3 regions of the Klebsiella sp. F11 genome follow, and region 2 is predicted to be linked to each of the others. Evidence: predicted binding sites of a transcription regulator. Region 2 holds the regulator's gene; each other region holds the start of a gene.
The links. Region 2 encodes PurR, which represses purine synthesis genes. Its sites were predicted from a motif close to CANGCAAACGTTTGCNTG; they were not measured.

Region 1 (4,157 bases), 2.5 Mb from region 2:
TCGCAGAGTTCCTCGGTACCGGGTTGTTGATCTTTTTCGGCGTTGGGTGCGTCGCTGCGCTCAAAGTCGCGGGAGCCAGCTTCGGTCAATGGGAAATCAGCATCATCTGGGGTCTGGGCGTCGCGATGGCGATTTACCTGACCGCGGGCGTGTCCGGTGCTCACCTTAACCCGGCGGTTACCATCGCGCTGTGGCTGTTCGCCTGCTTTGACGGACGTAAAGTTGTTCCTTTTATCGTTGCGCAATTCGCTGGCGCCTTTTGCGCTGCGGCATTAGTTTACGGGCTTTATTACAATCTTTTCCTCGATTTCGAACACTCGCATAATATGGTGCGCGGTAGCGTCGAAAGTCTTGACCTGGCAGGTATTTTCTCCACTTACCCGAACCCGCATATCAACTTCATGCAGGCCTTTGCGGTAGAAATGGTGATAACCGCTATCCTGATGGGCGTGATTCTGGCGCTGACCGACGACGGCAACGGCATCCCGCGCGGCCCGATGGCGCCGCTGCTGATTGGCCTGTTAATCGCCGTCATCGGCGCATCGATGGGCCCGCTGACCGGCTTTGCGATGAACCCGGCGCGCGATCTTGGGCCGAAAACGTTCGCCTGGCTTGCCGGCTGGGGTGAGGTCGCCTTCACCGGCGGCAAAGATATTCCCTATTTCCTGGTGCCGTTGTGCGCGCCGGTGGTCGGTGCCGCTCTGGGCGCGTTCGGCTATCGCAAGCTGATTGGCCGCCACTTGCCCTGCGACATCTGCGAAGTCGAGGAGAAGGACGTCACGTCCACCTCAACGACGCAATCCAAAGCTTCGCTGTAATCTGACTACGAGACTCATACTATGACCGACAAAAAATATATCGTTGCGCTCGACCAGGGCACCACCAGCTCCCGGGCCGTAGTGATGGATCACAATGCCAATATCGTCAGCGTTTCTCAGCGTGAATTTGAGCAAATTTATCCCCGGCCGGGCTGGGTCGAACACGACCCGATGGAGATTTGGGCCTCGCAAAGCTCCACGCTGGTAGAAGTGCTGGCAAAAGCGGATATCAGCTCCGACGAGATCGCCGGCATTGGCATCACCAACCAGCGTGAAACCGCCATCGTCTGGGAACGTGAAACCGGCAAACCGATTTATAACGCCATCGTCTGGCAGTGCCGCCGCACCGCCGAGATCTGCGAGCAGCTCAAGCGTGACGGCATGGAAGAGTATATCCGTCAGGTCACCGGGCTGGTCGTTGACCCGTACTTCTCCGGCACCAAGGTGAAGTGGATCCTCGATCACGTTGAGGGCTCGCGCGAACGCGCTAAGCGCGGCGAGCTGCTGTTCGGCACCGTGGACACCTGGCTGGTGTGGAAAATGACCCAGGGCCGCGTGCACGTCACCGACTACACCAACGCCTCGCGCACCATGCTGTTCAATATCCACGATCTGGACTGGGACGACAAAATGCTCGACGCGCTGGATATTCCGCGCGCCATGCTGCCGGAAGTGCGCAAATCTTCCGAGATATACGGCCAGACCAACATCGGCGGTAAAGGCGGCACGCGTATTCCTATCGCCGGCATCGCGGGCGACCAGCAGGCGGCGCTGTTCGGCCAGCTGTGCGTCAAAGAGGGGATGGCGAAAAACACCTACGGCACCGGCTGCTTTATGCTGATGAACACCGGCGAGAAAGCGGTTGCCTCGACCCACGGCCTGCTGACCACCATCGCCTGCGGCCCGCGCGGCGAAGTGAACTACGCCCTGGAAGGGGCGGTCTTTATGGCCGGCGCCTCTATTCAGTGGCTGCGCGACGAGATGAAGCTGATCAACGACGCGTTCGATTCCGAATATTTCGCCACCAAGGTGAAGGATACCAACGGCGTATACGTGGTTCCGGCGTTTACCGGCCTCGGCGCGCCCTACTGGGACCCGTACGCTCGCGGCGCGATCTTTGGCCTGACCCGCGGCGTAAATGCTAACCACATTATCCGCGCAACTCTGGAGTCTATCGCCTATCAGACCCGCGACGTGCTGGAGGCGATGCAGGCTGACTCCGGCATCCGTCTGCACGCGCTGCGCGTCGACGGCGGCGCGGTCGCCAACAACTTCCTGATGCAGTTCCAGTCCGATATTCTCGGCACCCGCGTCGAGCGCCCGGAAGTCCGTGAAGTCACGGCGCTGGGTGCGGCCTACCTGGCCGGTCTGGCGGTCGGCTTCTGGCAGAACCTGGACGAACTGCAGGAGAAAGCGGTGATCGAGCGCGAGTTCCGTCCGGGGATCGAAACCACCGAACGTAACTACCGCTACAGCGGCTGGAAAAAAGCGGTGAAACGCGCCCTGGCGTGGGAAGAGCACGAAGAGTAATCCCGCCGATACGGCCCCGGTAGCGCAGCGCTTGCCGGGGCGACGGCTTCATGCGCAACGTTTTTTCTTCGCCCGGATTAAGGTGCCCGGCACCGCCTCCGGGCCTCTTTTTCGTCCCGCCACACGAATGCCTTTTCCCCACACCTTTTCGGCGGAATTATTTTTCCGTAAACGCTGGCAAACGTTTGCTTTTGCACTATAGTCCGCTAAAATCCCCGCTTTGCCACCTTGGGATTGCTTGTGATGTCCGTGAATACCGCCGAGCCAGAAAATGCGCAACCGGTTGCGCATAAACAAACCAGCGAATTAATCTACCGCCTCGAAGACCGCCCCCCGCTTCCACAAACGCTGTTCGCCGCCTTCCAGCACCTGCTGGCGATGTTCGTCGCGGTGATCACGCCGGCGCTGTTAATTTGCCAGGCTCTGGGTCTTCCCGCCCAGGATACGCAGCACATTATCAGCATGTCGCTGTTCGCGTCCGGCGTGGCATCGGTTATTCAGATTAAGGCCTGGGGACCGGTCGGCTCCGGACTGCTCTCCATCCAGGGCACCAGCTTTAACTTCGTCGCCCCGCTAATTATGGGCGGTACCGCGCTAAAAACCGGCGGCGCCGACGTGCCGACGATGATGGCCGCGCTGTTCGGCACCCTGATGCTGGCCAGCTGCACGGAAATGGTCCTCTCCCGCATTCTGCACCTTGCGCGACGCGTCATTACCCCGCTGGTCTCCGGCGTGGTGGTGATGATTATCGGCCTGTCGCTGATTCAGGTTGGCCTGACCTCCATCGGCGGCGGCTACGCGGCGATGGCCGACCACACCTTCGGCGCGCCGAAAAACCTGCTGCTGGCGGGTATCGTGCTGGGGCTGATTATTATTCTTAACCGTCAGCGCAACCCCTACCTGCGCATCGCTTCGCTGGTGATCGCGATGGCGGCCGGCTACCTGGCGGCCTGGCTGCTCGATATGCTCCCCGCCAATACCGCGCCGACCGACGGCGGCCTGATTATGGTGCCGACCCCGTTCTATTACGGCCTGGGGATCGACTGGAACCTGCTGCTGCCGCTGATGCTGGTGTTCATGATCACCTCCCTGGAAACCATCGGCGATATCACCGCCACTTCCGACGTCTCCGAGCAGCCGGTTTCCGGCCCGCTGTATATGAAGCGTCTCAAGGGCGGCGTGTTGGCCAACGGCCTGAACTCGTTCGTCTCGGCGGTATTTAATACCTTCCCGAACTCCTGCTTCGGCCAGAATAACGGCGTGATCCAGCTCACCGGCGTGGCCAGCCGCTACGTCGGTTTTGTGGTGGCGCTGATGCTTATCGCGCTCGGGCTGTTCCCGGCGGTCAGCGGCTTCGTGCAGCATATCCCCGAGCCGGTGCTCGGCGGCGCGACGCTGGTGATGTTCGGTACTATCGCCGCATCCGGCGTGCGTATCGTCTCCCGCGAGCCGCTGAACCGCCGGGCGATCCTGATTATCGCCCTGTCGCTGGCGGTGGGTCTCGGCGTCTCCCAGCAGCCGCTGATCCTGCAGTTCGCCCCCGACTGGCTGAAGAACCTGCTCTCTTCCGGTATCGCCGCCGGCGGTATTACGGCGATTGTGCTGAATCTGGTCTTCCCGCCAGAGAAAAATTAATCCGGGCCCGCTCCCCGGCCGTGCGCTGCGGCCGGGGCAACTTCACGTATTACGTTCTTCGCTGCTTCACATCCTCTTATTCGCCCATTCCTGTCTTGAGGATTGCGCATAATTCGGGCATAACAGCCTTATGTGCCTCGCTCAGGATGTAAGATCATGAAATTTCCTGGAAAG
Region 2 (4,157 bases):
ATTCTGCTGCAGACCAGCCAGCCAGGTGGCGGCAACGCTGAGCGCAAAAACCACCAGCAGCCACGGCAGCAGCTGCTGCCCCTGCCATTTTTGCAGCGCCGCCCGGCAGCCGTATCCGCCGATTAAAAAGGCGATAGTCTGCGGCACGTAGCTCAGGCCGATGGCGGTTGGCCCGTAGCCCATGTCATGTAGAATAAACGGCGATCCGGTCAGCCAGGCGAAAAAGCTGGCGGAGCAGGCGGCATAAATCAGCACGTTGCCGCTATACTCGCGCGAGCGCAGCAGCGCCAGGAAGGTCAGCTTTTTCTGCGTATCGCTCCCGGGCCGGCGCACCGGCTTGAGGCGTAAGGCGGGCAGCATCAGCAGCAGGGCGATGGCGAACAGGGTCGCGAAAATAGCCTGCCAGTCGAAATGGGCGAGCAGCCAGCTGCCGAGCAGCGGCGCCAGAGCCGGCGACAGGCCCACCAGCGGCATGATGGTGGCGAATATGCGGTTGGTACGCTGGGCGGGATAATAGTCGGTGACCATCGCCTGCCAGGTGACCGCCGCCGCGCAGACGCCGATGGCCTGCACAAACCGCAGCGCCAGCATCAGATTCGCGTCCCGTACCCACAGCATGCCAAGGCAGCCGACGGCGAAGATCGCCAGGCCGCTGAGCAGTACCGGCCTGCGCCCGTAGCGATCGGATACCGGACCCCAGAACAGCTGGCCAACGGCGAAACCGGCGAGAAACACGCTGAGGCTGGCGCTGACCGAGGCCGCCGAAGTATTCAGATCCTGCTGGATAGCCGAAAACGCCGGCAGATACATATCGGTTGCGAGGAAGCCCAGCACGCTGAGGCCCGCTAACCAAACTAAAAATCCTTTCCCGGGTTGTTGCATAAAGTTCTCTTTCTTCTGATACAGGTAAGATGTCGCAGAGTGTAGGGAGTGCATTCTGGCTTGTGAAACGCTAATATTTGTTACATGCGTTCAAAAATTTTGCAGGCAGAATATGTGGTCCGAATACTCCCTTGAAGTGGTTGATGCGGTTGCCCGCAACGGCAGCTTTAGCGCTGCGGCTCAGGAGCTGCATCGTGTCCCTTCTGCGGTCAGCTACACCGTGCGTCAGCTCGAAGAGTGGCTGGCGGTTCCGCTCTTCGAACGACGTCATCGCGACGTCGAACTCACCCCGGCCGGGGTGTGGTTTTTACAGGAAGGGCGTTCTGTTATCAAAAAAATGCAGATCACCCGCCGCCAGTGCCAGCAGATCGCCAACGGCTGGCGCGGGCAGCTCTCGATTGCGGTTGACGATATCGTCAAGCCGGCGCGTATGCGGCAGATGATTGTCGATTTTTATCGTCACTTTCCGGACGTCGAGCTGATTGTCTTCCAGGAGGTGTTTAACGGCGTCTGGGACGCGCTGGCCGACGGCCGCGTGGAGCTGGCTATCGGCGCGACCCGCTCGATTCCGGTCGGCGGACGCTACGCCTTTCGCGACATGGGCATGCTGAGCTGGCACTGCGTGGTGGCCAGCCACCATCCGCTGGCAAAAATGAGCGGTCCGCTGAGCGATGATACGTTGCGCAACTGGCCGTCGCTGGTCAGGGAGGATACCTCCCGCTCGCTGCCGAAGCGCACGACGTGGCTGCTGGATAATCAGAAGAGGGTGGTGGTGCCGGACTGGGACGCCTCGACAACCTGCCTGTCGGCCGGGCTGTGCATCGGCATGGTGCCGTCGCACTTCGCCCGCCCGCGGATCGATAGCGGCGAATGGACGGCGCTGGAGCTGGAAAATCCGTTCCCGGACGCCGCCTGCTGTCTGACCTGGCAGCAGAGCGATATCTCGCCGGCACTCTCCTGGCTGCTGGACTATCTTGGCGACAGCGAAACGTTAAATCGGGAGTGGCTGCGGGCGCCGGAATAGGCGGCGCCCCGCCGGGATTAGCGGCGGTAGTCGACGAACGGGCCGTCGATCACCGAGCGGCGCTCGACCAGGCGCGGGTGAACTTCGATAGACTGCGACTCCTCGCGCTTGTTAACGATGCGGTCCATCAGCATATTGAATGCGGCTTCGCCGAGAGAGTCCTTTGGCTGATGAATGGTGGTCAGCGCCGGGCTAAAGTAGCGGGCGTTGCGCACGTTGTCATAGCCAATCAGCGAAATATCCTGCGGCACGCGCAGGCCCATTTCGTCGGCTGCGCAAATCGCCCCCATCGCCATGATATCGCCGCCGCAGAAGATGGCGGTCGGGCGGTGCGGCTGGCTGATGATCTGCTGCATGGCGCGGTAGCCGGACTCAGGCTCGAAGTCGCCCTGAACCACCCAGCTTTCCGGGACGCGAATCTGCGCTTCTTCCATCGCTTTCATAAAACCGGCCAGGCGACCGGCGCCGGTGTTGCGCTCCAGCGGACCCGGGATCACGCCGATTTCACGGTGGCCGCGTTCGACAAGATAGCGGCCGGCCATGTAACCGCCTTCAAAGGCGTTATCGATCACCGAATCGGTAAAGTCGGCCTTGGACTCGCCCCAGTCCATCACCACCATCGGGATGTTGCGGTACTCTTCGAGCATGGAGAGCACCGACTGCGGATATTCGGAGCACATGACCAGCAGACCGTCGACGCGCTTTTGCGCCATCATCGACAGGTAGGCCTGCTGTTTTTCCGGATCGTTCCACGCGTTGCCCAGAATCAGGGTGTAGCCCTTCTGGAAGCAGCTTTTCTCGACGGACTCGATAATCTCGGCAAAATAGGCCGCTTCGCTGCTGGTGGCCAGCAGGCCGATCGATTTGGTGTGATTAACCTTCAGGCTGCGCGCCACCGCACTCGGAGAGTAGTGCAGCTCTTTGATGGCGGCCCATACCGCGTTGCGCGTCTCTTCAGCCACAAAACGGGTTTTGTTAATTACATGTGACACTGTTGTAGTGGAAACGTTTGCGCGCTTCGCTACATCTTTAATTGTTGCCATTACTTCTCTCTCCAGACCTTGACCTGATCGTCTGATTATCGATACGTAACCGTTTGCCTATACACACCCTGAGCGCAATGTTCAACATTGCATCACGTCGGGAAACGACACAGAACGACAGGAAGGGGTCAATGGCCGATACGCTTTCAAATTAGCGTGGGATTTTGTCCGATCTTGCGGCAAAGGGGAAGAGTAAAAACGTGCATCGCCCTAAATCTCAGAAGATTTTTATGCAATACTGTGCAAAAATGAGCAGGCTCACTTTTCTTGTGGGGATAATCAGGGGGAAAATTGATGGATACAGATTTAAAGTTTTCGCTGACCACGACGATTATTGTTCTGGGGCTGATCGTGGCCGCAGCGCTGACCGCCGTACTGCACTAATTCTTGCGGGGGAGAGGCTCCTTTCCCCCATTCCCACGCATTATTATCAAATTCGCAAAAATCTTTTGCCATTTCGTTTACTTTTGTTTTTCTGTGATTGATGTCATGCTTTTGCCTTCTGATGAGATACCGTCGCTGAGGACGGTTTGCTGGAGTCATTGCATGAAAATCAACTTTCCCCTGTTAGCGCTGGCCGTTGGGGCGTTTGGTATCGGTACGACCGAATTTTCCCCGATGGGATTGCTACCGGTGATCGCGAAAGGCGTGGATGTATCCATTCCCGCCGCGGGGATGCTGATTAGCGCCTACGCCATCGGCGTGATGGTCGGAGCGCCGCTGATGACGCTGCTGCTGTCGCATCGCGCGCGCCGCAGCGCGCTAATTTTCCTGATGGCTATTTTTACCCTTGGCAACGTCCTCTCTTCAATGGCGCCGGATTACACCACGCTGCTGCTCTCGCGCATTATCACCAGCCTGAACCACGGCGCCTTCTTCGGCCTCGGCTCGGTGGTGGCCGCGAGCGTGGTGCCTAAGCACAAGCAGGCCAGCGCGGTGGCAACCATGTTTATGGGTCTGACCATCGCCAATATTGGCGGCGTCCCGGCGGCGACCTGGCTGGGTGAAACCATCGGCTGGCGCATGTCCTTCCTCGCCACGGCGGGTCTTGGCCTGGTGGCGATGGCCGGCCTGTGGTTCTCGCTGCCGAAAGGCAGCGCAGGGGAGCGGCCGAATGTGAAGGAAGAGCTGGCGGTATTGATGCGGCCGCAGGTGCTTTCCGCGCTGCTGACCACCGTGCTCGGGGCCGGGGCGATGTTCACTCTCTA
Region 3 (4,157 bases), 330 kb from region 2:
ACGGTCCGGCGGATATCAACCACTTCCAGGCGGCTGGCGGCGTGCCGGTGCTGATCCGCGAACTGCTGAAAGGCGGGCTGCTGCACGAAGATGTCAACACCGTAGCCGGCTTTGGGCTTGCGCATTACACCATGGAGCCGTGGTTGAACAACGGCCAGCTGGACTGGCGGGATGGGGCAAGCGCGCCGCTCGACGACCAGGTTATCGCGACTTTCGACAAGCCGTTCTCTCGCCACGGCGGCACCAAAGTCCTCAGCGGCAACCTTGGCCGCGCGGTGATGAAAACCTCGGCGGTGCCGGCGGAAAACCAGTTTATCGAAGCGCCGGCGGTTATTTTTGAAAGCCAGCACGACGTGCTGCCGGCGTTTGAAGCCGGGATGCTGGATAAGGATTGCGTGGTGGTGGTGCGGCATCAGGGGCCAAAAGCGAACGGCATGCCAGAATTACATAAACTTATGCCGCCACTTGGTGTATTATTGGACCGCCGTTTCAAAATAGCGCTAGTCACCGATGGGCGACTCTCTGGCGCATCCGGCAAAGTTCCGTCAGCGATCCACGTCACGCCTGAAGCCTACGACGGCGGGCTGCTGGCGAAGGTCCGCGATGGCGATATCATCCGCGTCAACGGCCAGACCGGCGAGCTGACGCTGCTGGTGGACGATGCCGAACTGGCCGCGCGGCAGCCACATATTCCTGACCTGAGCGGTTCGCGAGTCGGGACCGGTCGTGAAATGTTCTCTGCGCTGCGTGAGAAGCTCTCCGGAGCCGAACAGGGCGCAACCTGCATCACTTTTTAAGACCATACAATTTGTAGATCTGGCGAGAGAAAAACTCTGATGAAAAACTGGAAAACAACTGCAGAAGCAATCCTCACCTCCGGCCCGGTTGTCCCGGTGATCGTGGTGAAAAAGCTGGAACACGCCGTGCCGATGGCCAAAGCGCTGGTTGCAGGCGGCGTACGTGTACTGGAAGTGACCCTGCGTACCGAATGCGCGCTGGATGCCATCCGCGCAATAGCTAAAGAAGTCCCGGAGGCGATTGTCGGCGCCGGCACCGTGACTAACGCGGCGCAGCTGAAAGAAGTAACCGAGGCGGGAGCGCAGTTCGCAATCAGCCCGGGCCTGACCGATTCTCTGCTCAAGGCGGCGACGGAAGAAGGGACAATTCCGCTGATCCCGGGTATCAGCACCGTATCCGAGCTGATGCTGGGCATGCAGTATGGCCTGAAAGAGTTTAAATTCTTCCCGGCCGAAGCCAACGGCGGCGTGAAGGCGCTGCAGGCAATTGGCGGTCCGTTCGCCCACATTCGTTTCTGCCCGACCGGCGGGATCTCTCCGGCTAACTACCGCGACTACCTGGCGCTGAACAGCGTTCTGTGTATCGGCGGTTCATGGCTGGTACCGGCGGATGCGCTGGAAGCAGGCGATTACGACCGTATCACCACTCTGGCTCGTGAAGCGGTAGAAGGCGCGAAGTAATTTCCGCACCTCAGTTCTGACCCGGTAAGCGGCAACGCTACCGGGTTTTTTTATCCCTCAACCACCACCGCTGACGCCGCGGCTTTGGCGCGCGCCACCGCCTCATCAACGCTCTCCGCCACCGCCAGCGTAACGCCCAGACGACGGGAGCCGTCAATTTCCGGCTTAGCGAACAGACGCACCTGCAGGCCCGCGCCGACGGCGGCCTGCAGGTTGCCGAAGGTGACGTTGCGGCTGGTAAGCTGCGGCAGAATCACCGCCGAAGCCGCCGGGCCATACTGGCGAATCGCGCCCACCGGCAGCCCAAGGAAGGCGCGGACGTGCAGGGCGAACTCCGACAGATCCTGCGAAATGAGCGTCACCATTCCGGTATCGTGCGGACGCGGCGAGACTTCGCTAAAAATCACCTCATCGCCGCACACGAACAGCTCGACGCCGAACAGGCCGTAACCGCCGAGCGCCAGCACCACGTTGCGGGCAATTTCCTGCGCGCGGGCCAGCGCCAGCTCGCTCATCTGCTGAGGTTGCCAGGATTCTCGATAGTCGCCGTCTTCCTGCCGGTGGCCGACCGGGGCGCAGAAGTGCACGCCGTCGACCGCGCTGACGGTGAGCAGGGTGATTTCAAAATCGAAGTTCACCACGCCCTCGACGATTACGCGGCCGGCGCCGGCGCGGCCGCCCTGCTGGGCGTACTGCCACGCTTCGGCCAGCTGTTCATGACGGCGGATAAAGCTTTGTCCTTTCCCGGAGGAGCTCATCACCGGCTTAACGATGCACGGCAGGCCAATCTCGTTCACCGCGTCGTTAAAGGCGGCTTCACTGTCGGCAAAACGATAGGTCGAGGTTGGGAGCCGCAGCTCTTTGGCGGCCAGGCGGCGAATGCCTTCCCGATTCATGGTCAGCTTTGCGGCGAGCGCGGTGGGGACCACTTTTTGTCCACTCAGCTCCAGTTCGACCAGGGTATCGGTGGCGATGGCTTCAATTTCCGGCACGATAAAATCGGGCTTTTCTTGCTCAATTAAGGCGCGCAGGGCGTCGCCGTGCAGCATGTTAATAACATGCGAACGGTGGGCGACCTGCATCGCCGGCGCGTCAGGGTAGCGATCGACGGCGATGGTCTCAATGCCCAGACGTTGACACTCGATGGCGACTTCCTTACCCAGCTCGCCGGAACCTAACAGCATAACTCGCGTCGCCGCAGGGCGCAGCGCTGTGCCTAGTACAGTCATGACTCTCTTCCGCAGTAAAAAAACATGTGCCGCAGTATAAACGAAAACGTTTGCGTCTGTCTTTATGCGCGTGAGTTGAGTCATGGTCCTAAATTTGTTATACTGTATATAAATACAGTATAAAAGGGGCTGTACAATGGCGGTTGCAATCAAATATGTGGTGATTCGCGAAGGTGAGGAAAAGATGTCTTTTACCAGCAAAAAAGAGGCCGATGCTTACGACAAAATGCTCGATCTTGCCGAAATCCTTAACGACTGGCTGGTAGATTGCCCGCTGACGCTTGATGAAGCCCAGCGTGATGAGATGGCGCTGTGGCTGGCGGAGCGCAAAGACGCCTTACATCACATTATGAAGTCCGGAAAACTTCCTGAGGCGGAAGAGAACGCCGTCGAACAGGGCGAAAACGAAGGGCAGGAGTCCGCTGACGTCGGCGATGACGCCATCAGCTCCGGCGCGGACGACGGCGCGGCGGAAAAAGCAGCGCCCAAAGCGCGCAGGGTGAAAGCGGCCTGAGCCGCGGAATTTGCGCATCTTTAGCCACGGATAACATTTCCTGACGTCGCCTCGTTTAGGCTGATGACATCGTCTGTCATACACCGAGGAAACCATGGCTAACTGGCTTAACCAACTTCAGTCTCTGCTGGGCCAGCAGGGGCAAACTTCTTCATCTGACGATCGCTCAGGTGGTAACAATTTGCTGCTGCCCGGCGCGCTGGGCGGCCTGGCGGGGCTGCTGGTCGCCAGCAAATCTTCGCGTAAGCTGCTGGCGAAATACGGCACCAGCGCGCTGCTGGTTGGCGGCGGCGCGGTGGCCGGAAGCATGCTGTGGAACAAGTATCAGCAGAAAATGCGCGCCGCTTCGCCGCAGCCGCAGCCGGAGCCGGCCGGGCAGGTTCCGGCGTCACCAGAGCCTGATGCCCGCAGCGAGCGGCTGATCCAGGCGCTGGTTTTTGCGGCCAAAAGCGACGGGCATATTGATGAAAACGAACGCGCGAGCATCGAAGAGCAGCTGCGCGCGGCAAATATCGACGTACAGGGGCGGGTGCTTATCGATCGCGCGTTAACTCAGCCCCTCGACCCGCAGCGCCTGGCGCAGGGCATCAGCAGCGAGCAGGAGGCGCTGGAAATCTACTATCTGAGCTGCGCGGTGATTGATATTGACCACTTTATGGAGCGTAGCTACCTCAACGCGCTGGGCGAAGCGCTGAAGATCCCTGCGGATGTGCGCGCTGAGATCGAACAGGATATTCAGGCGCAAAAGCAGACTCTTTCCTCTTAAATCATCACGTTCCGCTTGCATCGCCAGCGACTTTTGCCACCCTTATAGACGGGTCATCTCTCAGCCTGACGCCGCGCAGGCCGGGGAGGACCCTTATTCCGGCACCGTCTCACCCGCGGTCGGGCGTCACTTCGCTGTGGCCGTTTTCAAACTCTAGGGCAGGGCGATTT

Region 1: the regulator PurR is predicted to act here: its motif matches at 2,523-2,540, upstream of AC1M2H_RS00695 (nucleobase:cation symporter-2 family protein).
Region 3: the regulator PurR is predicted to act here: its motif matches at 2,747-2,764, upstream of purT (formate-dependent phosphoribosylglycinamide formyltransferase).

What each region holds. Positions count from the first base shown of each region.
Region 1 is NZ_CM160060.1:119,598-123,754, reverse strand. It holds gene AC1M2H_RS00705 (MIP/aquaporin family protein) at 1-818, shown strand, start outside; gene glpK (glycerol kinase GlpK) at 840-2,348, shown strand; gene AC1M2H_RS00695 (nucleobase:cation symporter-2 family protein) at 2,592-3,983, shown strand; gene AC1M2H_RS00690 (AsmA family protein) at 4,140-4,157, shown strand, end outside.
Region 2 is NZ_CM160060.1:2,582,665-2,586,821, forward strand. It holds gene punC (purine nucleoside transporter PunC) at 1-882, opposite strand, end outside; gene punR (DNA-binding transcriptional activator PunR) at 995-1,906, shown strand; gene purR (HTH-type transcriptional repressor PurR) at 1,924-2,949, opposite strand; gene cydH (cytochrome bd-I oxidase subunit CydH) at 3,244-3,333, shown strand; gene AC1M2H_RS12865 (MFS transporter) at 3,496-4,157, shown strand, end outside.
Region 3 is NZ_CM160060.1:2,255,430-2,259,586, forward strand. It holds gene edd (phosphogluconate dehydratase) at 1-797, shown strand, start outside; gene AC1M2H_RS11155 (bifunctional 4-hydroxy-2-oxoglutarate aldolase/2-dehydro-3-deoxy-phosphogluconate aldolase) at 837-1,478, shown strand; gene purT (formate-dependent phosphoribosylglycinamide formyltransferase) at 1,529-2,707, opposite strand; gene AC1M2H_RS11165 (YebG family protein) at 2,844-3,221, shown strand; gene AC1M2H_RS11170 (tellurite resistance TerB family protein) at 3,316-3,987, shown strand.